DNA from 4 places in the Pseudomonas abietaniphila genome. Region 4 is predicted to be linked to each of the others. Evidence: predicted binding sites of a transcription regulator. Region 4 holds the regulator's gene; each other region holds the start of a gene.
What was found. Region 4 encodes sigma-54, which starts transcription at its own class of promoters, with help from an activator protein. Its sites were predicted from a motif close to ANTGGCATNNANNTTGCTNT; they were not measured.
Positions count from the first base shown of each region.

Region 1: a site for sigma-54 is predicted at 5,687-5,706, ahead of ABDX87_RS03455 (sigma 54-interacting transcriptional regulator). Genes of this name have one in related genera too.
Region 2: a site for sigma-54 is predicted at 1,438-1,457, ahead of nirB (nitrite reductase large subunit NirB). Genes of this name have one in related genera too.
Region 3: a site for sigma-54 is predicted at 2,704-2,723, ahead of flgB (flagellar basal body rod protein FlgB). Genes of this name have one in related genera too.

Region 1 covers NZ_CP155619.1:793,180-800,789, reverse strand. The annotation lists gene ABDX87_RS03485 (efflux RND transporter permease subunit) at 1-883, shown strand, start outside; gene ABDX87_RS03480 (efflux transporter outer membrane subunit) at 902-2,386, shown strand; gene ABDX87_RS03475 (EamA family transporter) at 2,411-3,253, opposite strand; gene gcvA (transcriptional regulator GcvA) at 3,409-4,305, shown strand; gene ABDX87_RS03465 (formate/nitrite transporter family protein) at 4,283-5,149, opposite strand; gene cynS (cyanase) at 5,207-5,659, opposite strand; gene ABDX87_RS03455 (sigma 54-interacting transcriptional regulator) at 5,899-7,610, shown strand, end outside.
Region 2 covers NZ_CP155619.1:4,636,965-4,644,574, forward strand. The annotation lists gene nirB (nitrite reductase large subunit NirB) at 1-1,222, opposite strand, end outside; gene ABDX87_RS20610 (bifunctional nitrate reductase/sulfite reductase flavoprotein subunit alpha) at 1,915-5,691, shown strand; gene ABDX87_RS20615 (2-hydroxyacid dehydrogenase) at 5,741-6,667, opposite strand; gene ABDX87_RS20620 (tartrate dehydrogenase) at 6,774-7,610, opposite strand, start outside.
Region 3 covers NZ_CP155619.1:5,090,870-5,098,479, reverse strand. The annotation lists gene flgE (flagellar hook protein FlgE) at 1-1,065, opposite strand, end outside; gene flgD (flagellar hook assembly protein FlgD) at 1,094-1,789, opposite strand; gene flgC (flagellar basal body rod protein FlgC) at 1,805-2,248, opposite strand; gene flgB (flagellar basal body rod protein FlgB) at 2,252-2,659, opposite strand; gene cheR (protein-glutamate O-methyltransferase CheR) at 3,713-4,540, opposite strand; gene ABDX87_RS22440 (chemotaxis protein CheV) at 4,582-5,514, opposite strand; gene flgA (flagellar basal body P-ring formation chaperone FlgA) at 5,590-6,351, shown strand; gene flgM (flagellar biosynthesis anti-sigma factor FlgM) at 6,512-6,829, shown strand; gene ABDX87_RS22425 (flagella synthesis protein FlgN) at 6,879-7,346, shown strand; gene ABDX87_RS22420 (flagellar brake protein) at 7,429-7,610, shown strand, end outside.
Region 4 covers NZ_CP155619.1:2,011,677-2,019,286, reverse strand. The annotation lists gene hpf (ribosome hibernation-promoting factor, HPF/YfiA family) at 1-82, opposite strand, end outside; gene ABDX87_RS08910 (RNA polymerase factor sigma-54) at 160-1,653, opposite strand; gene lptB (LPS export ABC transporter ATP-binding protein) at 1,842-2,567, opposite strand; gene lptA (lipopolysaccharide transport periplasmic protein LptA) at 2,567-3,115, opposite strand; gene lptC (LPS export ABC transporter periplasmic protein LptC) at 3,102-3,674, opposite strand; gene ABDX87_RS08890 (KdsC family phosphatase) at 3,685-4,218, opposite strand; gene ABDX87_RS08885 (KpsF/GutQ family sugar-phosphate isomerase) at 4,219-5,193, opposite strand; gene ABDX87_RS08880 (ATP-binding cassette domain-containing protein) at 5,522-6,331, shown strand; gene mlaE (lipid asymmetry maintenance ABC transporter permease subunit MlaE) at 6,331-7,128, shown strand; gene mlaD (outer membrane lipid asymmetry maintenance protein MlaD) at 7,128-7,595, shown strand; gene ABDX87_RS08865 (MlaC/ttg2D family ABC transporter substrate-binding protein) at 7,607-7,610, shown strand, end outside.

The DNA of each region.
Region 1 (7,610 bases), 1.2 Mb from region 4:
CACCTTGTACAAGACCTTGAACCAGTACCACGTGGTCATGGGGCTCGACCCGGTCTACACGAGTGACGCGACCATGCTCGATCGCATGTACGTGATCAACAGCGACAACCAGCAGGTGCCACTGACCGCGTTTGCCACGTTCGCCCCTGACAACGCACCGCTGGCGGTGGCCCATCAGGGCCAGTCGGCCACCAGCACCATTGCCTTCAACCTGCAGGACGGCGTGTCCCTCGATCAGGCGACGGCGGCCATCAATGCAGCGGTCGACAAGGTCGGGCTGCCGCGAGACATACAATACGGTTTTGCGGGGACCGCACAGGCTTACGCATCACTGGCGGCGAGCATGCCGTGGTTGATCGCGGCGGCGTTATTGGCGGTCTACATCGTGCTGGGCGTGCTGTACGAGAGTTACATCCATCCGCTGACCATCCTCTCGACCTTGCCGTCGGCGGGCGTGGGCGCACTGTTGCTGCTCAAGGTGGTGAACATGCAGCTGACCGTGATTGCCCTGATCGGCATCCTGCTGTTGATCGGCATCGTCAAGAAGAACGCCATCATGATGATCGATTTCGCCTTGATGGCGGAGCGCGACCGCAAGCTGTCGCCCGAACAGGCGATCATCGAGGCCTGCCGCATGCGTTTCAGGCCGATCATGATGACCACGCTGGCGGCCTTTTTCGGCGCGTTGCCGCTGGCCCTGGGCAGCGGCGGTGATGCCGACCTGCGCAAGCCGCTGGGCGTGGCCATCGCAGGAGGTCTGGTGCTGAGCCAACTGCTGACGCTGTTCACCACGCCGGTGGTGTACCTCTATCTTGATCGCCTGAGCCGCGCGTCCCGCACCTTATGGCACACGCGTATTCGCCGCGCTCACGTGCCCGGCTGACTGACAGGGTTTAACTGAATGAACGCATTTCCTTTGTCCCGTCTCTGCATCGCCTTGTTGCTGTCCAGCACCCTGTTGGCCGGCTGCATGGTCGGCCCTGACTACCAGAAGCCGACCGCGCCGCTTTCCGCGACCTTCAAGGAAGCGCAAGGCTGGAAGGCGGCCAACCCTCAGGACGAACTGCCGAAGGGCGCCTGGTGGACGCTCTATCAGGACCCGCAACTGGACGCGCTCGTCAGCCAGGTGCAGCTCAATAACCAGAACGTTGCGCTGTACGCCGCTCAGTACCAGCAAGCATTGGCGCTGGTGCGTCAGTCCCGCGCCGAGCTGTTCCCCACACTGACCGGCACGGGATCAAGCACCCGCAGCGAGTCGGGCACCGGGTCGTCGTCCAATGGGTCGTCGTCTGGCGGCAGCGTGGGCAGTGCGGGCGGCGTGAGCAAGGAACATTCGGCGAGCTTGGACCTGAGCTGGGAAGCGGATATCTGGGGCAGGTTGCGCCGCACCAACGAGCAAGACCGGGCCAGCGCGCAGGCCAGTGCTGCCGACCTCGCCAACGCGACCCTGAGCGCACAATCGTCACTGGCTCAGGATTACTTTCAGCTGCGTCTGCTCGATCAGCGTATCGCCTTGTACCGGGAAACCATCGCGGGTTATGAGCGTTACTTGCAGATCATTCAGAACAAATACGACGAGCAGATTTCCTCGCGTGCCGATCTCGCGACCGGCAAGACCCAACTGCAGAGCGCCCAGGCCTCGATGCTGGACCTGCAGTGGCAGCGCGCGCAGTTGGAGCACGCCATCGCATTGTTGATCGGCAAGCCGCCTGCGGACTTCGCCCTGACCGCTGACCCGGCCTGGCAGTATCACGTGCCCGACGTGCCATTGGGCGTGCCGAGTCGCCTCTTGGAACGTCGTCCGGACATCGCCGCCGCCGAGCGTCAGATGGCCGCTGCGAACGCGGCGGTCGGCGTCGCGACGGCGGCCTATTACCCTGACCTGACACTGAGCGCCAGTGGCGGTTATCGAAGCTCGACGGTGAGCAATCTGTTTTCCTTGCCCAACCGTTTCTGGTCCATCGGCCCCAGCCTGACCGGCACCATTCTCGATTTTGGCGCGACGCGGGCGGGCGTCGATCAAGCGCGGCATGCGTACGACGCAACGGTGGCGACCTATCGCCAGACCGTGCTCACCGGTCTGGGTGAAGTCGAGGATTACCTGGTGGAACTGCGCACCTTGCAGCCTGAGCTGGAAGCGCGGCGTAACTCGGCTCAATCGGCCGAAGAGTCGGCAGCGGTCAGCCGTGACCAGTACGAAGCCGGCGTCATCGATTACCTCGACGTGGCCACGACCCAGGCCACCAGCCTCAACGAGCGCCAGACATTGCTCAGTCTGGTGGCCACCCAGTTGGTCACCAGCGTGCAGTTGCAGGCGGCGCTGGGCGGGTCCTGGAATCCTGAACAACCGGTGTCCATGGCCGGTGGAAACGCCGTAACGCCGTAACGCGTCTGGGCCATGTTGCGCCGTTCAAAGCCCCAGGCACACGGCGCCGGCGGCTACCACGGCGCACACGGTCCAGCGTTTCCCGCTCATGTCCTCGCCCAGAAACACGCGCCCGATCAGTGCCGCGAACACCACACTGGTTTCGCGCAGCGCCGACACGCCGCCCATGGCGCCCGATTGCATCGCCCAGATCACGATTCCATAGGCACCGATGGACACCAGTCCGCCGCCCAGCGATGCGGTCACGGAGAGCGGGTGGGTGCGGACCGGATCCAGCAGCGCGGCCCATCCGCGTTTGGCGATGAAGAGCAGCGGCATCGACCAATAGAACACGAACATCCAGGCGGTGTAGGCGAAGGCCTGGCCGTTGGACTGACGCACGCCAATGCCATCGATCACGGTGTACAGCGCGATGATCACGCCTGTGCTCAGTGCCGCGAGGACATCGGCGCGGGAGACGCGGCGGTCGAGAAGTGCCAGCGCAAGAATACCGCCCGATATCATGACGATCCCGAGGGCGTGCAGCGGGCTGATCGCCTCTTGGGCGAACAGCGCCGCGCCGAGGGTGACGAGCAATGGCGACGAGCCTCGCGCGATGGCGTAGGCCACTGACAGGTCGCTGCGGCCGTACGAGCGGATGAGGCTGATGTTGTAGACGATGTGCACCAGGCCGGAAGCAATGATGTATGGCCATGCCCCGGCGGCGGGCAGCGGCAGGTTAAGGGCGACCAGCGTAGAGACGGTGGCGATGACGATGCTCATCCAGGCCATGGACAGATGTCGGTCGCGGTTGCCATGCAGCAGGGCATTCCAGCTGGCATGAAGGATGGCGGCAAGCAGTACAAAACCGCCAGTGGCGCTGAGCATGGTGGTGTATTCCAAAGTAAGGGCAGAGAGGAGTGCTGCAAAGTAGACATCGTCGGCCGACGCTGGCGTGATCAGCAAAATATCTATCTTGGTGGTCCCTGACAAACCAGATAAATTGGCGCTTCACATCAGAAAGGCTATTGCGAATGAATCGGGTGTTGCCTCCTCTCAATGCGTTGCGCGCCTTCGAGGCGGCTGGCCGGCTGGGCAGCTTCAAGGACGCCGCGGCGGAATTGCATGTCACGCAAGGGGCGGTCAGTCAGAGCGTGCGTCTGCTTGAAGACTGGCTCGGCGCAGCGTTATTCGAACGGCACAACCGGCGGGTCGTCCTCACGCCAGCGGCAAGCGCTTATTTGGCGGACGTCGGGCCGCTGTTCGAGCAGTTGTCCCAGGCGACTGCGAGGTTCGGCTTTCCGGTGTCTGCAACACGTACGCTGTCCGTGAATGCCTCCGCGACCTTCACGCTGCGCTGGCTGGTGCCGCGACTGGAAGGGCTTCGTGCCCGACACCCCGGCATAGAGGTGCAGGTCGAGACGTCGAACAGGCCGGTGGAAAGTTTGCAGACGGCGTATGACGTCGTTATTCGCGGCGGACCGGACACGCTTTACGGTTATGCGACCCACGTGTTTCTCGGCGAAGAACGGGTGCCGGTGTGCAGTCCCGCGCTCTTGCAGCGTCTGCCACTGCAAGTGCCCGAAGACCTGCGCCAACACACCTTGCTGCACACCTCGAGCCTTCCACGGCTCTGGCCGGACTGGCTGGCGAGCGCCCGGATTCCCGCCTTGAAACCCGCTGCCGCCGTGGTCTTCGATCATTTCTACCTGACCTTGCAGGCGGCCATTGACGGGGTGGGCATCGCGATGGGGCCCATTGCCCTGGTGTCCAGCGATCTGCAGGCCGGTCGGCTGGTCATTCCATTTGCCCAGCCGCGGCTCAAATCCCGCAGTTATTGCGCTTACGTTCCAGCCGACAAAACAGCGGACGAAACCATCGCGCTGTTTTGTGCGTGGCTGCAAGAAGAGGGCAGCTTCAGCGGTCCGACGCTGCAGTAGCGCTCACGACGCGAGGGCGGGGCGGTTGATGTTCGGGAAAATGGCGTTTTGCGGCCGTGCGGATGTGAGTGCTGTAAAGCGTGAGGCCGGTGAACGCCAGTCCGCCGACCAGATTGCCCAGCACCGTCGGGATTTCATTCCAGACCATGTAATCCATCACCGAGAAATTCCCGCCCATGATCATCGCGGAGGGGAACAGGAACATGTTCACCACCGAGTGCTCGAAGCCCATGAAGAAGAACAGCATGATCGGCATCCACATCGCGATCACCTTGCCGCTCACCGACGTCGAGATCATCGCGCCGACCACTCCCATCGAGACCATCCAGTTGCACAGCATGCCGCGCAGGAAGATCGTGATCCAGCCGCCGACACCGTAATGCGCGTAACCCAGCGTGCGCGCTTCGCCGATGCTGGCAATCTTTTCGCCCACGGCGCCCGGTGCTGCGTTGAAGCCGTAGGTGAAGATGAACGCCATCATGAACGCAACGGTCAGCGCGCCGGCAAAGTTACCGGCGAAGACCAGCCCCCAGTTTTGCAGGACCCGGCTCGGCGTGACGCCGGGGCGCTTGTCCAGCAGCGCCAGCGGCGTCAGCACGAACACACCCGTGAGCAGGTCGAAGCCCATCAGATAGAGCATCGAGAACCCCACCGGAAACAGCACGGCGCCCAGCAGCGCCGAGCCGGTCTGCACCGCGATGGTGACCGCGAACACGGCGGCGAGGGCGAGGATCGCACCCGCCATGTAGGCGCGGATCAGCGTATCCCGGGTCGACATGTGAATCTTGGACTCGCCGGCATCGACCATCTTGGTGACAAATTCAAACGGAAGCAGATAGGACATGGGGTGACCTCGGGGCGAGCGTTAAGGGCGACGGGATGAGTGAAGGCGGCGTAGCGATTACCAGGATCGATACGGCAGGAATTTGCCGTTCAGGGTTACCAGCACGCGGTCGCCCTTGGGGTCTTCGATCTTGTCGACGTGCATGGAGAAGTCGATGGCGCTCATGATGCCGTCGCCGAACTTTTCCTGGATCACGTCCTTGAGGGTCGGCCCGTACACGCCAACCAGTTCGTACAAGCGGTAGATCAGCGGGTCCTGCGGGATGGCCTGATCCCATGCCTTGGTCGGGAATACGGTCATGGCGGCAGCCACTTCTTCCCCTTGTTCGCCGACCAGACCCAGCGTTTTGCAGATGCGTGCCGCCACATCCGCTGGCGCGCTGTTCATGCCATAGCACACTGAGGCGACCCAGACCGGCGCTTTCTCCGCAGCGTCGGCGAGGCTGTCCCAGCTCAGGTTCAGGCGGGCCTTGGCGGCCATGAGGGTGTGGTGCATTTCGGCTTTGTTCATCGTCGGTGCTTCTCTCGTCAGGGGAGTGATCGTATGTACGTTTCTCTATAGCGATAGCGAGAGTCGTGCCAGCACCGCATAAATCAATAACCTATTGAAAGTTAATGGTTTTCTAATTTTTATAAACCGCATCCGGACTTACGATATTTCGTTATTCACGAAATATGGTGAAAAGAATAACGAAAGTTCATATTTTCCAGTCGGGCCTGTCCGAGGCCTTACCCCATGGAAATGACGACATGACCACCACCGGTTTCGACGATGAAGCAATTGATCGTGCCTCCCAGGCGATGCTGGTGGTCGATCCCCAGGCTGATGCGCTGCTGCAAGCGAACCGTGCCGCCTTGGCGATTCTGGGCTGTGCGGGGCACGATGACGTGGCGGTTCGCTTCAGCCACTTCCTCGGCGAAGGGCTGTCGCTGTGGGTCAGTTTCAGTGACGAGGTGCTGACCCAGGGCCAGGCGTGGTCGGACGATCTGGTGCTGGTTGACTTGAACCGGCGCCAGCACGCCGTGGAGGTGAGCGCCAGCGCGCTGGCCGATGGCAGGCGCATTCTGTTCATGGTGCAGCAGCGGGATCTGCTCGAGACGCGGCGCAACCGCTCCGAAGCGCGCCGTCAGCATCGTCTCGGACACGTCGGGTGGGAGCGGATTTCGCAGGTCTTCGAGCGCATCGAACGACAAAACCGGATGATCCTCGGCGCAGTCGGCGAGGGCATCTACGGGCTCGATGCGAAAGGCCAGACCACGTTCATCAATCCGGCGGCCGAGCGCATTCTCGGCTGGAGCGCCGCCGACATGGTCGGCCACGATGCGCACCAGTTGTTCCACCACAGCCACCGCGACGGCACGCGCTTTCCCGTGATGCAGTGCCCTATTCACGCCTCGTTCAGCGACGGTCAGGTGCATCGCGTCGACAACGAGGTGTTCTGGCACAAGAACGGCGACGCCATCGCGGTGGAGTACACCAGCACGCCGATCTTCGAGATGGGGCGACTGGTGGGCGCCGTGGTGTTGTTCCGCGACATTCGCGAGCGCCAGCGCGCCGAGCAGCGACTGCGTGAGGCGTTGAACGAAGTCGAGCAGCTCAAACAGCGTCTGGAGGTGGAAAACCAGTACCTGCAGGAAGAGATCAAGGCCGAACGTAATCACCATGAAATCGTCGGCGAGAGCCCGGCGGTGCTGCACCTGATTCGCCAGATCGAGCTGGTGGCACCGACCGATGCGAACGTGCTGATCAACGGCGAATCAGGCACCGGCAAAGAGCTGATCGCGCGGGCCATCCATGCCAGCAGCCGTCGCTGTGATCGGCCGCTGATTCGCGTCAACTGCGCGGCCATCCCGAGGGACCTGTTCGAGAGCGAGTTTTTTGGTCACGTCAAAGGCGCGTTCACCGGCGCTGTCAACGCCAGGATGGGGCGCTTCGAGCTTGCCGACGGCGGCACGCTGTTTCTTGATGAAGTCGGCGAGATCCCGCTGGAGCTGCAAAGCAAATTGCTGAGGGTGCTTCAGGATCAGCAGTTCGAACGCGTCGGCGATAACGTGACCCGCGTGGTGGACGTGCGGGTCATCGCCGCGACCAATCGTGATTTGCGCGCGATGATCGGGGAGGGAGGTTTCCGTGAGGATCTGTATTTTCGCTTGAACGTGTTCCCGGTGCGTTCGGTACCGCTTCGTGAACGCATAGAGGATATCCCTCTGCTCGCCAGCCACTTCCTGCGGCGCGCGTCGAAGGCGTTCAACAAGACCGGGGTACGCTTGCCGCTGGCCCAGGTCGAACTGCTCAAACGCTACGCGTGGCCCGGTAACATTCGAGAACTGGAAAACGTGATCGAACGGCAGATGATCGTGTCGCAGGACGGGCGCCTGCGGTTCGACGACCTGGTGGTGGCCGGGGCACGGGTTCAAGCGCCCGTGGCCTTGCAGTCCCCGGACACCGGCGAACCCGTGCC
Region 2 (7,610 bases), 2.6 Mb from region 4:
GGATCAGGCTCGACGGATCGGCCGGGAGCTTGATGCCGTTCTGCGCGTATTGCAGCAGCGTGTCGTAAAAGCTGTTGTCTCCGACCAGCACCGCGCCCAGCACCTGCTTGCCGTCGGCAGACACCACCAGACGTCGATAAGTGGCTGTGGCCTCGTCGATAAAGCGATAGCTGCGCGCGCCGGTCAGGGCGCCATGGGCATCGCCGATAGACCCGACATCGACGCCGAGCAGCTTGAGTTTGGTTGACATGTCAGCGCCGAAGAACGGCTCGGCGTCCTGATCGCATAGCTGTGCCGCGACGTTACGCGCCATCTGATACCCCGGAGCGACCAGACCGAACACGCTGCCGTTCCACGCTGCGCATTCGCCGATGGCAAAGATATCGGCGTCGCTGGTGCGGCAGTGTTCGTCAATGGCGATTCCACCGCGCGGACCAAGCGCCAGCTCGCACTGGCGGGCGAGGGCGTCTTGTGGCCGAATCCCGGCCGAGAACACGATCAGGTCGGTTTCAAGGAACTCCTCGCCCGCGAAGTTCATGCGGTAGCGGTATTCCTCGCCTGCGCTGATTGATTGAGTGGCGCGAGAGAGATGCACGCCGACGCCCAGCGCTTCGATGCGGGCCTTGAGGGCTGCGCCGCCAAAGTCGTCCAGCTGCACGGGCATCAGACGCGGGGCGAACTCCACCACATGGGCTTCGAGGCCCAGGGATTTCAACGCATTGGCCGCTTCAAGTCCGAGCAGACCGCCGCCGACCACGACACCGCGTTTGGCATGGGTGGCAGCGGCGCGAATGGTGTCCAGATCGTCCAGCGTGCGGTACACAAGACGCGAATGGCCTTCGGCGCCTTCGATGGGCGGCACGAACGGATAAGAGCCGGTCGCGAGCACCAGTTTGTCGTAGGCAAAGCAGCCTTTGGAGGTGATGACTTCGCGGCGGCCGCGGTCGATCTCCAGCACCGGTACGCCCAGGTGCAGCGTCAGGCCGGGGTGTTCATATAAAGAAGCAGCGCTGAGGGCCAGTGACTCGGCATCGCGCCCGCCGAAGTACTCGGACAGGTGGACGCGGTCATAGGCGCGCTGGCCTTCTTCGCCGAACACATGGATGCGATAGCGCTCGAGGGCACCGGCGGCGATCAGTTGTTCGACGCAGTGGTGACCGACCATCCCGTTGCCAACGACGATCAGTGTTTGCACATCGTGAAGTGGGGCTGTGGTGTTCATATCGAGTCCCGGCCAAGGCCAATCAGGTTTTTTGAAAGCAAAAAAAAGGCGCCCGGAACCGTTCGGTTCCAGGCGCCTTTGCCTGTTCTTTTATGGGTTGTCACTCGACCACAGTGTCGGCACAACCTGTAGAGCCCATCGCCGTGTGGCGCGGACGATCATCGTTGACCGACCAGGGCTGCCCACCGCGCATTCGGGTTGGGCTTGAAAGGGATGAAGCAATGGGTGTGCCAGTTGTGGACGCAGTGCGATCAGTGTAGGAGCGTGGCTTGTCCCGCGATCGGCGGGGAACCCGTCGTGAAGCCTGTGGACGCAGTCAGCCCAATACACCCTGTTAATCAGATTGACTTCGCGGCAGATCGTCCGGATGCGGCCCAGAGACAGGCCACGCTCCTACAAGGGATAGCGTATGGCACGCAAACGGTGCGATTTCGTGAGGTTCGCCCCATTGCGAGGCCGAAATGCAAGTGTCGGTCGCTGCCTTGCTTTCCAGCCAGAGCGCCTTTGTACACGCCACCGCCAGCCACTCGCACTCGCTTCAAGGCCTCCCATCAGGCTGGCCTGTCCTTTGCAGTCATCCTTTATATAGGCAGTCAACGCCGATTGCCCTCTTCACGACAAAGGCGCCGTGTGCTCCCCGTTTTTCAACGGAGGAGAACAGGGCGTCTTTTTTTGGGTTCGGGAAACGGGTTATGGCGAGCAACAGCGTACGAAGCGTGTGTCCTTATTGCGGTGTCGGCTGCGGCATCGTCATGCAGGTCGAGAATAACCGCGTGATCAAGGTCAGCGGAGACAAGGCGCATCCGACCAATTCCGGGCGTCTGTGCACCAAGGGCACTACCTGTGGTCAGGCGATTGCCGAATCCGGTCGGATGACGTCCGCCTACCTGCGGCATCAGCGTAGTCAGGACCCGGTGCGCAGTGATATCGACGCCGCGATCACGGAAACGGCCAGCCGCCTGCGGGGCATTCTTGATCGTGACGGACCCGATGCGCTCGCGTTCTATGTCTCGGGCCAGATGTCCTTGGAAGCGCAGTACCTGGCCAACAAGCTTGCCAAAGGTTTCGTGCGCACGAACAACATCGAATCCAACTCCCGGCTGTGCATGGCGAGCGCTGGCAGCGGTTATAAATTGTCGCTGGGTTCGGACGGTCCGCCGGGTTCCTATGACGACTTCGACAAGGCCGACCTGTTCTTTGTCATCGGCGCCAATATGGCCGACTGTCACCCGATCCTGTTCCTGCGCATGATGGATCGGGTCAAGGCGGGCGCAAAGCTGATCGTCGTGGACCCTCGGCGCAGCGCCACGGCGGACAAGGCCAGCCTTTTCCTGCCCATCAAACCCGGCACCGATCTGGCGTTGCTCAACGGCCTGCTCTATCTGTTGCTGGAAAACGGCGATGTCGACACCGACTTCATCGACGCCTTCACCCAAGGCTGGGACGTGATGCCCGAGTTCCTGGCCAATTACACGCCCGCTCACGTCGCGCAGATCACCGGGCTACCCGAGGCAGACGTTCGTCAGGCTGCCCGGATGATCGGTCTGGCGCCGGAGTGGATGAGTTGCTGGACCATGGGGCTGAACCAGAGCACCCACGGCACCTGGAACACCAACGCGTTGTGCAACCTGCATCTGGCCACCGGCGCGATTTGTCGCCCTGGTAGCGGCCCGTTTTCGCTCACCGGTCAACCGAATGCCATGGGCGGCCGGGAAATGGGTTATATGGGCCCCGGCCTTCCGGGTCAGCGGTCGGTACTGGTTGAGGCGGATCGCTGTTTTATCGAAGACCTGTGGTCGATTCCGCGCGGCAGTCTGGATCAGACACTCGGGGGTGGCACCATCGACCTGTTCGAACAGATGCGTGACGGGCACATCAAGGCCTGCTGGATCATCTGCACCAACCCCGTGGCAAGCGTCGCCAATCGCTCGACAGTGATCCAGGCACTGCAAAAGGCTGAATTGGTGATCACTCAGGACGCGTTTCTCGACACCGAAACCAATCGCTACGCGGACATTCTCCTGCCCGGTGCGCTGTGGGCGGAAGCGGAAGGGGTGATGATCAACTCGGAGCGCAATCTGACCCTGACTCAAAAGGCGGTCGATGCGCCGGGTGAGGCGTTGCCTGATTGGCAGATCATCGCCCGGGTCGCCTGCGAAATGGGGTTTGCCGAAAGCTTCAGCTACGCCTCGGCCGAGGACGTGTTCGAAGAAATCAAACAGGCCTGGAACCCGAAAACCGGTTACGACATTCGTGGTGCCAGCTATGGGCGTCTTCGCGATCAGTCGCTGCAATGGCCTTGCGGCCCTGACGACACCGGCACGCGTCACCCGATTCGCTATCTCGATAAAAGTGGCGAACCGTCAGAGCGCCCGAGGCTCGTTTTCGCGACGGACCACGGCAAGGCGGTTTTTCTGCCGCGTCCACACCTGCCGCCGGCCGAGATGCCAAACGATGCGTTTCCGATGGTGCTGAATACCGGTCGCCTGCAACACCAGTGGCACACGCTGACCAAGACCGGAAAAGTCCCGACCCTCAACAAGCTCAATCCCGGTCCTTTCGTCGAGATCCATCCGGTCGACGCAGCGGCGTTGGGCATCCGCGACAAGGACGCCGTGGAAATCCGGTCGGTGCGCGGTCAGGCGGTTCTGCCAGCCGTGGTGACCGACCGGGTGAGACCGGGTAATTGCTTTGCGCCGTTTCACTGGAACGATGTCTACGGTGAGCACCTGGCGATCAACGCTGTCACCAGTGACGCCGTCGATCCGGTTTCGAAGCAGCCCGAATTCAAGTTCTGCGCAGTCGCGCTGCGCAAGGTTGAGCTGATCGGCCATCGTTTTCTTGATGTGCCACAGCCCGATGCGCAGACGCTGGAAGAGTCCGAAGGGGAGCCGCTGCTCACTTTGCTCTGGGCCTCGCAAACCGGCAACGCAGAGGCACTCGCCAAACGCTTCGGCACGCACCTGCGCTCATCAGGCATCCCAGTGCAGGTCGCTGCGATGGACCAATTTCCGGTGGCACGCCTGAGCGATGTCAGCCATCTCGCGTTGATCAGCAGCACCTTTGGCGACGGCGACTCGCCCGACAACGGTCAGCGGTTCTGGCAGTCGCTGAGCGAACGCCAGGAGCGGCTGGAGTCGCTGCGTTACGCCGTGCTCGCGCTGGGGGATCCGAGCTACGACCGCTTCTGCCAGCACGGCAAAAATCTCGATCAGCGACTGCTGACATTAGGGGCTTCGCCGTTGATGCCTCGTGTCGATTGTGACGGCGATTTTCAGGACCATGCCGATGGATGGTTCATGGCGCTGCAACAGGCGCTGGATCTTCCTCCCATCGACATGACCCCGCAAACGTCGAGCAGCCAACCGTCGCGTGCGCACCCTCATAACGCCAGGCTGTCGATCAACCGACGCTTGAACGGCGAGGGCGCGAGCAAGGACACACGGCAGTTTGCGCTGACGCTGGGCGACTCGGGTCTGGCTTACGAGGCAGGCGATGCGCTGGGCGTGTGGCCACGCAATTGTCCGGCATTGATCGATGAAGTGCTCGCGTTGACGGGCCTGCGGGGCGACCAGCCCGTGAGTGTCGGCAAGGTGGGGGAAATGCCGTTGTCACAGGCACTGACTTCGCAATTCGAAATCGCAAGACCCACGGCAGAAGCGCTGGGTTTCATTGCCGAGCGCAGCGGCAGTAGCGAGCTTAAAACCTTGCTGACCGAGCCGTTCAACAGCGAGTTGAAGGACTGGCTATGGGGAAGGCAACTGGCGGACGTGATTCGGGAGTTTCCGCTGAGCTGTTCAGCGCAGGAGTTGCTGGACCACCTCAAGCCGCTTCAGCCCCGGTTGTACTCCATCGCATCCAGCGCAAAGGCACATCCCGATGAGGTTCATCTGACGGTTTCTGCCGTGCGATACGGCAAGCGCAAGGGCGTGTCCTCAACCTTTCTCGCCGACCGTGCCGGTGACGGCGAGGTGCCGATTTTCCTGCAACCGACCCAGCACTTTCGCGTACCGGTCGAGGGTGACGTGCCGATGATCATGATCGGGCCCGGCACTGGCGTGGCACCGTTCAGGGCGTTTCTGCAGGAGCGGCGCATGCGTGCCGATCGCGGACGCAACTGGCTGTTCTTCGGTGAGCAGCATGCGGCCACGGATTTCTACTACCGCGACGAGCTCGAAGGCATGCAAAAAGACGGTTTGCTCACGCACCTGAGCCTGGCGTTTTCCCGTGATCAGGCCGAGAAGATCTACGTCCAGCATCGCATCCGCGAACAGGGCGCGGAACTGTGGCGGTGGTTGCAGGACGGCGCGCGCATCTACGTGTGCGGGGATGCGACGCACATGGCCAGTGACGTTGATCAGGCATTGCGCGAGGTCATCGTTGCCCATGGCGGGATGAGCACAGAGCGTGCCGCCGAGCATCTGCGAGTGATGGCCGGCGAGAAGCGCTATGTGCGGGACGTTTATTAAGCCCGGTCATCGGATCGCCCAATACAGGGGCGCTGGCCGTACCGTTCCCTCAGTAGCCTTGATGCCGGGCGATCACGCCTTGCATCGCTTCCCCTTGCTGGTGGCGACGAAGGTTGCCGAGCAATACCTCGAAAGCGGTGTCGGGAGAGGTGTTTGCGCCGATATGAGGTGTCAGCCAGATGTTGGGATGGTGCCAGAACGGATGATCGGTCGAAGGCGGCTCGTCCTCAAGCACGTCGACGACGGCCTCACTCAGTTGCCCACTGTCCAGCGCATCCAGCAGGTCGCGCTCGATCAGATGTCCGCCCCGTCCCAGGTTGATCAGTTGGGCACCTTTGGGCATGGCAGCGAAGGTCTGCGCATTCAACACACCACGGGTGTCGTCCGTCAGAGGGAGCAGGCAGATCAGAATGTCGCATTGGGCGAGAAAGGGCTTGAGTTGATCATCGCCAGCGTAGCATTGCACGCCGTCGATGTGTTTCTGTGACCGTGACCAGCCCCGCAGTTCAAAGCCAAACGGGCGCAGGGCTTGCGTCACCGCCAAGCCGAGATTGCCCAGGCCCATGACCCCGACACGGCGCCGTCTGGCGGGTGTCAGTGCATGTTCTTTCCAGACCCCCGCCTGTTGCTGACGCACATAAAGGGGAATCTGCCGATGCAGGCTCAGCACGGCAAAACAGGCGTACTCGACGATGCCTTGGGCAATGCCGGGATCGAGCATCCGGACCACCTGGATGTGCTCCGGCAGTTCGCCAAGGTCGAACTGATCGACCCCGGCAGAGGTGGCGAAGATCACTTCGAGGTTGGGAAAGCGCGCGAGCAAGTCTTGCGGTGGTTGCCAGGCGGCGAAGTAACGCACCTGCAATGGATCCCCCATGTCCGGCCACAGGCGTACATCGATGTCCGGTGCATGCTGTTCGAACAGTGATTTCCAGACGCTGCCACGTGAGTCGTCAACTTTGAACAGCAGGGCCATGGGGAACTCGCAGTTGAGGGGAGGGTGTTCATACGATGCCAGAGCCCGGCGCAACAATCTCCCGAATCATGGGGCGCAGACAGGAGATTGCGCGCAACTGGCCGGGTCAGACAGCAGCGGCGATGGCTTTGCCCAAGGCTTCGGTATTGCCGGTCCCGCCGATGTCCGCCGTGAGCGGGGCGTGCTCAGGCCCCATCGCCAGCACGGTTTCGATGGCGGCGAGTACGGCTGCCCCTGCTTCCGGATGACCCAGGTGTTCAAGCATCATCGCCCCGCACCAGATCTGGCCGATCGGGTTGGCGATGCCTTTGCCGGCGATGTCGGGCGCCGAACCGTGCACCGGCTCGAACAGGCTCGGGAAGTTGCGTTCCGGGTTGATGTTGGCCGATGGCGCGATGCCGATCGTACCGGTGCACGCCGGGCCCAGGTCCGACAGGATGTCGCCGAACAGGTTGCTCGCCACCACCACGTCGAACCAGTCAGGGTGCAGAACGAAGTTCGCGGTGAGGATATCGATGTGGTACTTGTCGACGTTCACTTCAGGGTACTTTTTGCCCATTTCGGCAGCGCGTTCGTCCCAGTACGGCATGGTAATCGCGATGCCGTTGGACTTGGTGGCCGACGTCAGGTGTTTCTTTGGCCGACTCTGCGCGAGGTCATAAGCGAACTTCAGGATACGGTCGACGCCAACGCGGGTCATGACCGTTTCTTGCAGCACGATCTCCCGGTCCGTGCCCGGAAACATCTTGCCGCCGACGCTGGAGTATTCGCCTTCGGTGTTCTCCCGTACCACCCAGAAGTCGATGTCGCCAGGCTTGCGATTGGCGAGCGGCGCCTTGACCCCGGGCATCAGACGGCAGGGGCGCAGATTGACGTATTGGTCGAATTCTCGGCGAAACTGGAGCAACGAGTCCCACAGCGAAATGTGATCCGGCACCACGTC
Region 3 (7,610 bases), 3.1 Mb from region 4:
GGTCAGCGCCACCTGGCCGATGGTCCGAGACTGGCCGTTGGTGTAGGTGGCGAACAGGTTACCGCTGGCATCGACGTTCATCGCGCTGATCTGGCCGGTGTAGTTACCGTCTTGAGTCTTCGCGATCGCACCGCCCACCGCATTGGTTTGCGTGGTCGCCAGCATGTCCAGCTTCATGCCGCCCGCTGCCGCCGCTGCACCGTTCGCCGCCCAGGTCGTGGTCGAACCGACGGTCTTGCTCTGGCCCGGAACCCAGTTGGCGACCGTGAAGGTGCCGTCAGTGTTCACCACCATGTTGGCCGTCGACGTCGGCGCTGGCGTGGTCACCATGTTGCCGGCCGAGTCGAACGTCAGGTTGGTCACATCTGGCGTGGTTTTAGTCGGGTCATTGATGCTGCGACCGTCCACCAGGGTGTACATGTCCCAGGTATTGAGTCCCGTCTTCCGGAAGTACTGATCCAGTGAGTGCTCGTTACCCTGGCTGTCGTAGATTTTGGTGCTGTAGGTCAGGTCGTAGGTTTCGACCTTCGCCGGATCGAACGCGGCAGCGGTGTTGATTTCCTTGGACGAATCCAGGTTGGAGCTGATGGTAATGGTGCTCGTCGCCTTCGGCGGCATGTTCGAGGTGTCGACCTTGAGGTTGGTCAGGACGCCCGTCTTCACGTTGCCGTTGGCATCAACGCCGTAACCCTGCAGGTTATTGCCGTTGGTGTCGATGACGTTGCCGGCGGTGTCGGTATGGAAGTTACCGGCACGGGTGTACAGCTTCTCGCCATTGTTGCTGACCATGAAGAAGCCGTTGCCGTTGATCGCCAGGTCCAGATCGCGGCCGGTACCGGTGGTCAATGCACCCTGGGTGAAGTTCTGGGTCACGGCTGCGGTGGTCACGCCGCTGCCGACGTTGGTGCCGCCCGACGTGCCACGAATGGACTGTGCGTACTGGTCGGCGAATTCCGCGCGGGAAGACTTGAAGCCGACGGTCGCGACGTTGGCAATGTTGTTGCCGGTGACGTCGAGACTTTTATTTGCTGCGTAGAGCCCACTCAGACCGATATTGAAAGACATGTATCACTCCTGCGCCGTCGAGTCGGCTCTAGATTCCGATTTGTTGAACTTTGGACAAGGCAATGTTTTCGCCGTTGGCCAGGTTGAGCGTCATGGCACTGCCTGCCGAGCCCATGGTGACGCTCGTCACTGTCGCTGGGAGGTAGGTCGTGAGGCCGGTCTTCGTGCCGTCCAGGCTGCCCGAGGCTTTGAAGCTGTAGTTGCCGGTCGCCAGCGTCTGCCCCGCGTCGTCTTTGCCGTCCCAGGTAAAGCTGGCCTTGCCGGCCTTCTGCTCACCGAGATCGATCGTGCGCACGATGTTGCCTTTGCTGTCGTAGACATCGACGCTGGTCACGGTGCTGGTAGAAGGCAGAACGACTTGGCCGGTCATGCCTTTGGTGGTGTCCACATTGGTCGAGCCGCTGTCGACGATCACCGAGCGACCCACCAGCGACGATGCTTGCAGCGCTTGCGAGGACTGGTACATGCCGCCGATCGCATCAACCGACGTGCTCAGGTTCTGCATGGTTTCCAGGCTGCTGAACTGCGCCAGCTGCGCCACGAACTCGCTGTTGTCCTGTGGATCGAGCGGGTTCTGGTTCTGCATCTGGGTGACCAGCAGTTGCAGGAACGAATCCTTGCCCAGCGTGCTGGCGCCCGTGGTGGAATCGCCGGTCTTGCCGGAGGTCACCTGCTGCAACGACTTAAGGTAGTCGCTGCTGGTAGTGTCGTTAGTCACGCTCATTGCATACGCCCCTTATCACTGACCCAGGGTCAGGACCTTCTGCATCATTGTTTTGGCGGTGTTCATGACTTCCGCGTTGGTCTGGAACGAACGACTGGCCGAAATCATGTCCGCCATCTCGTTGACGACGTTGACGTTCGGGTAATAGACGTAACCGTTCTTGTCGGCTGCCGGGTGGTTTGGCTCGTAACGTGCTTCCAGGTTGGAAGCGTCTTCGACGATGCCGGAAACCTGCACGCCGGTGCCGGCCTGCCCCTGATCTTCGAACAGCGATGCGCTGCCGCCGGACTCCTGGCCCTGAAACACGGTAGCGAACACCGGGTGACGGGCGCGGTAGGTCTTGTCCAGACTGGACGAGACGGTCTCGGCGTTGGCGATGTTACTGGCGACGGTGTTCAGGCGAGTGTTCTGCGCACTCATGCCACTACCGGCGATATTGAAAACACTGGATAGAGACATGAATTACTCTCCGCGCAGGGCTGCTACCAGCCCTTTGAACTTACTGTTGAGCAAAGTGAAACTGGCCTGGAAGCCAATGGCGTTCTCGGCGTAGTTGGCGTTCTCGACCTGAGAGTCGACGGTGTTCTGGTCCAGCGAAGGCTGCGACGGCGTGCGGTACAGCAAGCTGGCGTCGCCATCGGTCAGGCCTTGCGCTTCGATATGACGGTTGTTGGTCATGTTGAGGGCGAAGGTGCCGTTGTTGGCCTTGTCGCTTTCGGCGGCCAACACCTTGGAAAAGTCCAGGTCGCGCGCCTTGTAGTTAGGCGTGTCGGCGTTGGTGATGTTGTTGGCCAGCACTTCGGCACGTTGGGCGCGGAAGTTCAGCGCCTTTTCGTGAATGCCCAGTGCTTTGTCGAAGCTGATGCTCATGTCGGGAAACCTTTACCGGTTGACCAGATGTTCGTGACATAGAGATAGCAAGCGGCGTGCCACTTTTGGAAAGGCCCGTATTCCGGGGGTTTCGGAGGCGATCGGCAAGGGTGATGCCAGAAAAGCGGCAAGCGATTTCCGCTGGTGGGGAGGCAAGCGGCAAGGTGGGTGCCGTTTTTTTGCCGCTATAGCGGTGGTGCTTTGATTGGCGGCGTTTAGAACTTTTGCACATCCGACGTTTGTGTTGGCGCTGACTAAGTGGTTCGTCCTAACGTCCGAACTGTTCCGCCTTCGGCGGGTTACTTGAAAACCGGAATGCCGGACTATCCCAAGTAACCAAGGGTCTCGCTCCCGGTTTGGCCTGCACCCAAGTCGCGTTTTGTGGCGTTTGGACCATCGCGCATGAAGAGCAAGATCAAAACCAGAGCAAGGGGAGAATCACCGCTCTGCTTTTGATTCTGCCGAAGGCGTAGGAGCGTGGCTTGTCCCGCGATCTGCCGGGAACCGGCAGCAAATCCGATACATGCGGTGTATCAGGTACAGCCGAGTCGCCAGATTTTGCTACCGCTGCGCGGTAGATCGCGGGCAAGCGCGCTCCTACAGAGGCCCCGTCAACTTGATGTCTTTGGTCATGTTTCTGCTGTTGCTGTTGATTTTGCTCTTCGACCTCAATGGCCCAAACACCACAAAACGCGACTTGGGTGCAGGCTGAACGCAGGCGGCGTGGAGTGGGCCGAGCGGCATGGATGCCGCGAGAGCGCTGCCAGGACATGGATGTCCGTTCAGCGCGGGCCCACGGACCGTCGCCGGAGTGAAGCAACCCGACACAGTCGGGCCCAACCAGGAGCAAGGCCTTTTTGGTTACTTTTTTGTGGTCCGACATCTCGGCTCTTGAAAAAAGTGACCCGTTGTAAGAGCGGAACCGTAGTCAGCGTCACCCTCAATAACGGATATACACACAAAAACCAGCACCCACAAAAACCCAAAACAACTCAAACCCCGACCATAAAAAAACCCCGCCAAAGCGGGGCTCTCGACAAACCGAATACAGACTCACTTGGCCTGATAAATAATCCCGGGGCTGCACTGAACCATCTGGTAATGATCCGGCAGACCATTCAACGCCTCCGAAGCCCCCAGAAACAAATACCCGCCTGGTTTCAACGTCGAATGAATCCGCAGCAGAATGTCCTTCTTCACCTCAGCCGAAAAATAGATCAGCACGTTGCGACAGAACACGATATCGAACTTGCCCAACGCCGCATAACTGTCCAGCAGGTTGAACGAACGAAACTCCACACGACTCTTGATAGGCGCCTTCACCGTCCAGCGCCCCGGCGTTTTCTGGTCGAAATAACGCTGCAGCCGATCCGGCGACAAACCACGCCCGATCGCCAGACTGTCGTATTCACCCGTCTTGCAGTTATTCAACATGCTGCCCGACAGGTCCGTCGCCACGATCTGCGCGCCGGCCTTCAAATGGCCCGGGTTGCTGCGCTCGAACTCGTCGATCGACATCGACAGCGAATACGGCTCCTGCCCCGACGAACACGCCGCCGACCAGATACGAGGACGCAAGCCGGGGCTTGCCTTCAACTGCTCCGGCAAGACCTTGTTCTTGAGCACCTCGAACGGGTAGGTGTCGCGAAACCACAGGGTTTCGTTGGTGGTCATCGCGTCCACCACCTGCTCGCGCAACCCGCTGCGCGGCTGGCTCTGGATGCGCTGAATCAGCTCCCCAAGGGACTTGATGCTCTGCTGCTCCATCAGCTTGTTCAGGCGACTGGAGACCAGATACTGTTTGTTTTCACCCAGCAAAATGCCACAGGCTTTTTCCAGGAAGACCCGGAACTGTTCAAAATCCAAATTACCTGTAGACATGCCGCCTCTCAAATCATGTGAACAGCTGAGCAAGTGCTTGCTCAGCTGATATCTGCCGCCTTGATACGATCTACCACTCTAGCCGCTAGATCGTCCGGCCGAAACTTGGCCAGAAAATCATCGGCACCTACTTTCTTCACCATCGCCTGGTTGAACACCCCGGACAGCGACGTGTGCAAGATGATGTGCAGCTTCTGCATGCGCGGATCGTTACGGATCTCTGCTGTCAGGGTGTAGCCGTCCATCTCCGGCATTTCAATGTCGGAGATCATCATCAAGAACTCTTCTTCCGGTTTTTTGCCCTCGTCCACCAGTTTGCGCAGGAATTCGAGTGCCTGACGACCGTCATTCAACGCCGTGACCTCGACGCCCACCGTTTGCAGGCAACGCGTCACCTGCTTGCGTGCCACCGATGAGTCATCGACCGTCAGTACCCGCAGCGACAATGCCTTGTGCGCGACCTCTTCAGTGACCACACCTACGGAAATGTTTTCCGACACCGGCGCCACTTCGGCGAGGATTTTCTCCACGTCGATGATTTCCACCAACTGGTTGTCGATCCGCGTCACCGCCGTCAGGTAGTGATCGCGACCGGTTCCCTTGGGTGGCGGATGAATGTCTTCCCAGTTCATGTTCACGATGCGCTCGACCGAATGCACCAGGAAACCCTGAATCTTGGTGTTGTATTCCGTGATGATCACGAACGCGTTGTCGATGCTACCCAGCTTCGCCGAGCCGGTGGCCATCGCCAGATCGAGGATCGGTATCGTACCGCCACGAATATTTGCCACTCCGCGCACAATCGGACTGGATTTGGGCATGTGGGTAAGTTTTGGGCACTGAAGCACCTCTTTTACCTTGAACACGTTGATCCCATACAACTGCTTGCCGTCCAGACGGAACAGCAGCAGTTCAAGGCGGTTCTGCCCTACCAGTTGAGTGCGCTGGTTCACTGAATCCAAAACACCAGCCATGCCCCACTCCTTCCCAAAGCGACCAATTGCGCGCTGCCAGATGGCAAACGGCACGGGCCTTGCTATTTACCCGTCATGAACACACAAACGACAGTATCTCGACGCCCGACATCCGCAACCCGCCATTTCTTGTGCGTGTTGGCTGCAGTGTGCCTGATGGGCACCGCCGGCCTGAGTCGAGCGGACAACGTGACCCTGCCTGAACAACTTATCGGCGTCACCCAGGGCTTTCTTGAATTCACAGTGGAAGACTATCTGGCGACGAGTCAAACCCAGGGACGCTATGAAATCGAGGTCAAACAACTCGATCCCCGTTTGCGCATGCCGCATTGCGACAAGGATTTGACAGCGTCGCTGGAAAGCCCGGCCCAGCCGATTGGCCGGGTCACCGTGAAACTGCGTTGCGAAGGCAGTGCTCCATGGACGGTGTTCGTGCCCGCCCAGGTACATTTGTTTCGCAATGTGGTGACTGCCATTCGCCCCATGAAGCGCGACGCGATCGTTTCCGAGGCTGATGTGGCGATGCGCGAGCGCGACGTAGGCACGCTGGGGCAAGGTTTCCTCGATTCGCTGGACCAAGCGGTCGGGCAAAAAGTTGTCCGACCAACGGTCATCGATCAGGTGCTGACGCCTGTGCACCTGGAGCAGCCGCAGATGGTTCACAAGGGCGATCAGGTCGTGATCAGTGCACGCAGCGGTTCGATGAGCGTGCGCATGCCGGGTGAAGCCCTGTCCGACGGCGGTTTCAATGAGCAAATACGGGTGAAGAACCTGAACTCCAAACGCGTGATCAAGGCCAACATCGTGGCCCCCGGTCAGGTGGAGGTTTCTATGTGACGGGCATTGACCTCTGGCGCTACGCCTGCGCTTTTTCTACACTCGGAACCGATATGCCCTATGCGAAGTCAATTCAAGACTGTTTTCGCACGGGCCCTAAAGTTATTCCGGGTTTGGCCGAAACCAAGGCAAGCGTCCTAGAACCCAGAGGTTTTCAATCATGGTCATCGACTTCAGTCGTTTGAATAACTCCACTACCGTTGGAGGTACTCCACGTACCGCCAGCACCAAAGAAGCCAGCAAAACCGAAGCCCCGGCGACGGTCAGCACTTCCGGAAGCGTCAGCGGTAGCGGCGAGACAGTCAGTTTGAGCAGTGAAGCTCAGCAGTTGCAGAAGATCACTGATTCGTTGCGTGATCAGCCCGTCGTCAACAGCAGCCGCGTGGCTGAGTTGAAACAGGCTATCGCCGACGGCAGCTACAAGGTCGACAGCAACCGTGTTGCGAACAAACTGCTTAATTTCGAAGCCCAGCGCTAGCCCCCGGTACGCGCAGGGGCTTCTGGACGCTTAAATCCCAGGGCATGCGATGCAAGACACTACATTGCTTCAACTGATCACGGACGATATTGCGCCGACCCGGCATCTGCTGGACATCCTGAGGGCCGAGTCACTGGCGCTTCACGGCCGCAATATGGTCGAAATGGAACACATCCTGGCGCAGAAACAAGCGTTGGTGATCGTGCTCGAACAGCACGGACGCAGACGCAGCCAATTGATGACCAGCCTCGGCCTGCCCGCCAATCGTGCGGGACTCGAAGAAGTGGCCAGGCATTCATCGGTCGGTGAAGCGTTGTTGAAGGCGGGTGATGAACTGAGCGCGCTGATGACTGAATGTCAGGCCGCCAACGAGCAGAATGGCAGTCTGATCCAGCTCCAGCAGCTGACCACGGCTCAGCAGCTCAGAATCCTCAACGGTGGCGATACTCCAGCGCTGTACGACAGCCGGGGATCGACGTCCGGGAAGATCAGACCACGTCCGCTTAGCCAGGCGTAAGTTCTTGTATCAAGGCGTGCGACATGATGGCAAAATGCCGCTGGCCGCACGCTGTCGTTTTTTGCCTGGAGATGGATAAACCGTGAATGCCTCAAGCGCGGAAGATGTTCCGCAGCCCCCGAAGGTACTGACCACGCCTTTGGAAATTGCCGCCAACCTGCGGCTGCTGATGGAAAGCCATGATCCCCTGATCATCACCTTTCACGAGCGCAGCCAACGCTTCCAGAGCTATGTCATCGACGTCGACCGTGACAGCAACGAGAT
Region 4 (7,610 bases):
CGAGCTTTTTCAGCTTCAGCTCGATGTACTCGCGCAGGGGCTTGGTCACTTCCAGTTGGTGTCCACTGATGTTGACTTGCATACAGCTTCTCCTTCGTTGCCAGTGCATTAAGAGGCAGGCTTGGGTGCCTGCCACTGGAACGCTGTGGCCTGTGACCCTTACATCAATCGCTTGCGTTCGCTGGAAGGCGCTATCCCTAGAGACTCGCGGTATTTGGCGACTGTGCGACGGGCCACTTGAATGCCTTGTGCCTCCAGTAAACCAGCGATCTTGCTGTCACTCAACGGCTTTTTCTGATTTTCCGCGGCAACCAGTTTTTTGATGATCGCGCGGATGGCGGTAGACGAGCATTCGCCGCCTTCAGAGGTGCTGACGTGACTGGAGAAGAAGTATTTCAGTTCGTAGATGCCGCGCGGTGTGTGCATGAACTTTTGCGTGGTCACGCGCGAGATCGTTGATTCGTGCATGCCGACTGCTTCGGCGATGTCATGCAAGACCAGCGGTTTCATCGCCTCGTCACCGTACTCGAGGAAGCCACGCTGATGCTCGACGATCTGGGTCGCGACCTTCATCAGGGTTTCATTACGGCTCTGCAGGCTTTTGATGAACCAGCGCGCTTCCTGCAACTGGTTGCGCATGAAGGTGTTGTCGGCGCTCGTGTCGGCGCGACGCACGAAGCCTGCGTACTGCGGATTGACGCGCAGACGCGGAACGGCTTCCTGATTGAGCTCGACCAGCCAGCGTTCGTTGTCCTTGCGCACGATCACATCGGGAACGACGTATTCCGCTTCCGTGGATTCGATCTGGGAGCCTGGACGCGGGTTCAGGCTTTGCACCAGTTCGATGACCTGACGCAGATCATCTTCCTTGAGCTTCATGCGGCGCATCAGTTGCGCGTAGTCACGGCTGCCCAACAGGTCGATGTAATCGCTGACCAGGCGCTGAGCTTCCGCGAGCCATTTGGTCTTGGCCGGCAACTGACGCAGCTGCAACAGCAGGCATTCGCTGAGGTTTCGCGCACCGATGCCGGCAGGTTCGAATTGCTGAATGCGGTGCAGAACGGCCTCGATTTCGTCCAGTTCGATATCGAGCTCTGGATCGAAAGCGTCCAGCAGCTCTTCGAGGGACTCGTCGAGGTAGCCTTGATTGTTGATGCAGTCGATGAGCGTGACGGCGATCAGGCGATCGGTGTCGGACATCGGCGCCAGGTTCAACTGCCAGAGCAGATGGCTTTGCAGGCTCTCACCGGCGGATGTGCGCGTGGTGAAGTCCCATTCGTCGTCATCGTTGCTGGGCAGGCTGCTGGCGCTGGTCTGGTAGACGTCTTCCCACGCGGTGTCCACAGGCAGTTCGTTGGGAATGCGCTCGCTCCATTCGCCGTCTTCCAGATTGTCGACGGTGGGCGCGGCTTCCTGATACGTCGGTTCCTGAACGTCCGGGTTGGGCTTTTGCTCGATGTTGTCGGCCATGGGGTCGACGTTATCGAAGTCGTCGCCTTCTTCCTGGCGCTCGAGCATGGGGTTGGACTCCAGTGCCTCCTGGATTTCCTGTTGGAGATCCAGCGTCGACAGTTGGAGTAAGCGGATGGCCTGTTGCAGCTGCGGTGTCATCGTCAGCTGCTGGCCCATTCTCAAGACTAGCGAAGGTTTCATGGCAGGGACTTAACACCTTATTCGCCGGCGCACATGCGCGCCATCCACTACTGGGGCGCCTGGGCGCCAACTTAAGCAAATTATATGCCTGAAACCGGAGTGTTTGCCTAGGGTGTGATGACAATTAAAACGAGGTTGGCGATGAGGCGCATGCTGCGTTCGCCGGCCAACCTCTTGTCATCGCCCGATTACAGGCGGAACTCGTGGCCGAGATACACTTCTTTGACCAACTGGTTGGCCAGGATGGTTTCAGCATCACCCTCTGCGATCAGTTGCCCGTCGTTGACGATGTAGGCCGTTTCGCAGATGTCGAGGGTCTCGCGGACGTTGTGGTCGGTGATCAGAACGCCGATACCCTTTGCCTTGAGATGGTAAATGATCTGCTTGATGTCACCCACGGAGATCGGGTCGACACCGGCAAAGGGTTCATCCAGCAGGATGAATTTCGGCGAGGTGGCCAGTGCGCGAGCGATCTCCACACGACGACGCTCACCACCCGACAGGCTCATGCCAAGGTTGTCGCGGATGTGCGTGATATGGAATTCCTGCAGCAGGCTCTCCAGCTCCTTGCGACGCCCGGCGCGATCAAGCTCCTTGCGCGTTTCAAGGATGGCCATGATGTTGTCTGACACCGACAGCTTGCGGAAGATCGAGGCTTCTTGCGGCAGATAGCCGATACCGGCACGAGCGCGGCCGTGCATCGGTTGATGGCTGACGTCCTGATCGTCGATCAGCACACGCCCCTGATCGGCCTGAACGAGGCCCACGATCATGTAGAAGCATGTGGTCTTGCCTGCACCGTTGGGCCCCAGGAGGCCGACGATCTGGCCGCTGTCGATGGACAGGCTGACGTCTCGCACGACCTGGCGGCTTTTGTAAGCCTTGGCCAGGTGTTGGGCTTTCAGCGTCGCCATTACTGGGCCTTCTGCTGGTCGGTTTTCTTTTTCGGCTGAATCACCATGTCGACGCGAGGGCGCGCTTCGGTGACTTTGCTGCCTGTGGCTCGGCCGGCACTCGCCAGTTTGCGGACGGTGTCGTAGACGATTTTCTCGCCCTGAGTCACGTTGCTGTCCTTGTCGATCACCTTGGCCTTGTCGATCAGCACAATGCGGTTTTGCGGCGCATGGTACTGGATAGTGACGCCCCAGCCCTGAACGGGTTTGGTGTCACCGGCCGTCTGCAACTGCTCGAAATAGGCCAGGTTGCCCACCGAGGTCACGACGTCGATGTCGCCCGCAGGCGTACGGGTCATGGTCACGGTGTTGCCGGTGACCTTCATCGAACCCTGGGTGATGATCACGTTACCGGTATAGGTGGCGATGCCTTGCTTGTCGTCCAGCTGGGCATCGTCGGCCTGAATGCGGATAGGCTGATCCTGATCGTTCGGCAGAGCCCAGGCGCTCACGCTTCCCAGTGCTGCGCCCAGACCGAGCAAAATAGGGAGGGTTTTAAGGAGCCTCATACTGTCCTCTTGCGTTCGATAGCAGGTGTATCCTGCTTTCTTTTAGATAGGCTTTCATACCCGTACCCGTGCTCACGCCGTTAAAGCCGTCGATTCTAACGGGTTGCGCGGTTTCCGCATATTGCTTCTGGGGGAAGACAGTCATGCGTGTGCTGGTGATGATGGTGGTTCGGTTCTTTTCGTCGGTGCGGTTGATGCGAACCTTGTCGATCAGCTCGACGTGATCCCCGCCCGGAGACACTTCGGCGCGCACGCTCTGGACATGCCACGGGAACTCCGAGCCACGAAACATCTGCAGGACCGGCGTTGTCATGAGGGTCACGTCGGTGGCCTTCAGGTGCTCGACCTTGTCAGCGGTCATATCGTATTGCATCGAACCATCGGGCAGGTACTGAATGCTGTGTGCGTTCATCGCATAGTAGTCGATGGCGCTTTCGTCCACGGCCTGCTTGGGCTGGTCCATGAAACTTTCAGGGCTGATGTTCCAGTAGCCAGCCGCTGCAAGCAGCAGTGCCAGCACACCGAAGATCAGAAACGTACGAAATCTTTTGCTCAGCATAAATGCACTTCTATAAGTAGGCGGCGTGTGCCGCTTCGAGGTTGCCCTGAGCGCTCAGGATCAGCTCGCAGAATTCTCGCGCGGCACCTTCGCCGCCTTTGGCCTGTGTGGTGCCATGTGCATGTTGACGGACGAAAGAGGCGGCGTTGGCGACGGCCATCCCCAAACCTACGCGGCGGATGACCGGCAGATCAGGCAAATCGTCACCGAGGTAGGCGACCTGCTCATAGCTTAGATGGAGTTGCTGCAGGAGCCCGTCGAGTACCACCAGTTTGTCTTCACGTCCCTGGTAAAGATGCGCGATGCCCAGGTTCTTGGCGCGGCGCTCAACGACGGGTGTTTTACGACCGCTGATGATTGCAGTGACAACACCGGAGTTGATCAGCATTTTGATGCCTTGACCATCCAGCGTGTTGAATGTCTTGAACTCGCTGCCGTCTTCAAGAAAATACAGCCGGCCATCGGTCAGTACACCGTCGACATCGAAGACCGCCAGTTTGATGTTTTTACCGCGCTGCATCAGTTCGTTCATATCGACGCTCATTTACATGACTCCCGCGCGCAGAAGGTCTTGAAGGTTGAACGCGCCGATGGGGCGATCGTTCTCGTCGACCACGATCAGTGCGCCGATCTTGTTGTCTTCCATGATTTTCAGCGCCTCGGCGGCGAGCATCTCCGGGCGGACGGTTTTACCGTGCACGGTCATCACTTCATCGATCACCGCCTGGCGCAGATCGATATCGCGGTCCAGCGTACGGCGCAAGTCACCGTCGGTGAAGATCCCGGCAAGGCGACCGTCGGGTTCGGTAATGGCGGTCATGCCCAGGCCCTTGCGGGTCATTTCCATCAACGAGTCACGTAGCGGCGTTCCCCGGACGACCTGCGGCAGTTCGGCTGCGGTGTGCATCACATGCTCGACCTTCAGCAGGAGGCGACGGCCCAGTGCGCCACCCGGATGGGAAAACGCAAAGTCTTCTGCGGTGAAGCCGCGCGCATCGAGCAGCGCAACGGCCAGTGCATCACCCATGACCAGGGCTGCGGTCGTCGACGACGTCGGCGCAAGGTTCAGTGGACAGGCTTCTTTTTCCACGCGCGCGTTGAGGCTGACGTCTGCGGCTTTCGCCAGCGTGGAGTCAGGATTGCCGGTCAGGCTGATCAATTTGATGCCCAGGCGTTTGATCAGTGGCAGCAGGGTCACGATCTCGGAGGTGGTGCCCGAGTTGGACAACGCCAGGATGATGTCGGCGCTGGTGATCATGCCCATGTCGCCATGGCTGGCTTCGGCTGGATGAACGAAGAACGCAGGGGTGCCCGTACTGGCCAGCGTCGCGGCGATCTTTTTGCCAATGTGTCCTGACTTGCCCATGCCGACCACGACCACGCGGCCCTGGCTTTCCAGAATCATCTCGCAGGCACGAACGAAATCTGCATCGATGTGCGCGAGAAGGCCTTCCACGGCTTCTATTTCGAGGCGGATGGTGCACTGTGCAGACTGGATGAGATCGTGGGCGTTGGTCATGTCAAAAATAAGGTCGGTCTGGTGAAAAGGCGGGGATTATAACGGCAATGTTGAAAACCCTCACGCTTCATCGCAGCTGTTTGTTTATAGCGCCGGGTTTGGTGACGGGGCCGTCCTTCAGGCGTTGCCCAAAACAGGCCACAGGCCGTGCAGGAATTTTCCTTTCTTTGCAAAATATAACGGAGTTATCACGACTTGCCGTGCGTGAGCTTTGGCGGCGTCGGAGAGCGGTGTTATAGTTCGCCGCTTGTTCGGCCCCTCCAGACAGTGTGTCGTTCTTCAAGGACGCGGCATCTGAGAGAGACAGGCTGCATCGCAAGGAGTTTAGATGAGTGCCGATAACGCCTACGCGGTCGAATTGAAGGGTTTGTCCTTCAAACGCGGTACGCGCAGCATCTTCAATAATGTCGACATCCGCATCCCCCGGGGCAAAGTCACCGGCATCATGGGGCCGTCAGGCAGTGGTAAAACCACGCTGCTGCGCCTGATGGGGGCACAGTTGCGCCCCAGTAGCGGCGAGGTTTGGGTCAATGGCCAGAACCTGCCCGAGTTGTCGCGCAGCGATCTTTTCGATGCTCGCAAGCAGATGGGTGTCCTGTTTCAGAGCGGTGCGCTGTTTACCGACCTCGACGTTTTCGAAAACGTGGCGTTCCCGCTGCGTGTCCATACCAAACTGCCTGAAGACATGATTCGCGACATCGTCCTGCTCAAGTTGCAGGCGGTGGGTTTGCGCGGCGCCGTCGAATTGATGCCGGACGAACTGTCCGGAGGCATGAAGCGCCGTGTGGCGCTGGCGCGAGCGATCGCCCTGGATCCGCAGATTCTCATGTACGACGAACCTTTCGTGGGGCAAGACCCTATCGCGATGGGTGTGCTGGTTCGGCTGATCCGTTTGCTTAACGATGCACTGGGTATCACCAGTGTCGTCGTTTCCCATGATCTGGCAGAAACGGCCAGCATTGCCGACTACCTATATGTGGTGGGGGACGGTCAGGTGCTGGGGCAGGGGACGCCGCAGGAATTGATGCAGTCGGATAACCCGCGCATTCGTCAATTCATGACGGGGGATCCAGACGGCCCCGTGCCTTTTCACTATCCGGCACCGGATTATCGCGAAGATCTTTTGGGGAAGCGCTGATGCGCAGAAAGTCATTGATGGATCGTGTTCGCCTGATGGGGCGCTCCGCGATCGATATTGTTGCGGTACTGGGGCGTTCGGGGATTTTTCTGGTTCATGCCTTGCTGGGGCGAGGCGGAATCGGTGGCGGGTTCCAGTTGTTGGTGCGTCAGCTTTATTCAGTGGGCGTCATGTCGCTGGCTATCATCGTCGTTTCCGGTGTGTTCATCGGGATGGTTCTGGCGCTTCAAGGATTCAGCATCCTCGCCAAGTACGGTTCTGAACAGGCGGTCGGGCAGATGGTTGCCCTGACGCTGTTGCGCGAGTTGGGGCCGGTGGTTACAGCCTTGCTGTTCGCGGGGCGTGCCGGTTCTGCCTTGACCGCTGAAATCGGCAACATGAAGTCCACTGAGCAGTTGTCCAGTCTGGAAATGATTGGTGTCGATCCGCTGAAATATATCGTTGCCCCTCGTCTGTGGGCCGGGTTCATCTCGCTGCCTGTGCTGGCGATTATCTTCAGCGTGGTGGGTATCTGGGGTGGATCGTGGGTGGCGGTCGACTGGCTTGGTGTCTATGAAGGTTCCTTCTGGGCCAACATGCAAAACAGCGTGTCCTTTCCAAACGATGTCATCAATGGTGTCATCAAAAGCGTCGTTTTCGCTTTTGTGGTCACCTGGATTGCCGTGTTTCAAGGCTATGACTGCGAGCCCACTTCAGAAGGGATCAGTCGCGCCACGACCAAGACCGTGGTTTATGCCTCTTTGGCCGTATTGGGCCTGGACTTTATTTTGACCGCCTTGATGTTTGGAGACTTCTGATGCAAAACCGCTCCCTCGAAACCGGTGTCGGCCTGTTCCTGCTGGCCGGGATCCTGGCTTTGCTCTTGCTCGCCCTGCGGGTCAGCGGTCTGAGCGCCAGCGCGACCAACGACAGCTATAAACTTTATGCAAATTTCGACAATATCGCCGGTTTGACTGTCAGAGCGAAAGTGACCATGGCCGGTGTGACCATCGGCAAGGTCACTGCAATCGATCTGGACCACGATACCTTCATGGGCCGTGTGACCATGGAAGTGGACAAACGGGTGAATAATCTGCCATCCGACTCCACGGCTTCTATTCTTACCGCAGGCTTGCTGGGCGAAAAATACGTCGGCATCAGCGTCGGTGGTGATGATCAGCTGTTGAAGGATGGCGGCACGATCCATGACACCCAGTCGTCGTTGGTACTCGAGGACCTGATCGGTAAATTCCTGCTTAATTCCGTGGGTAAAGACGCCAAATGAGGAGTTTTTTCATGA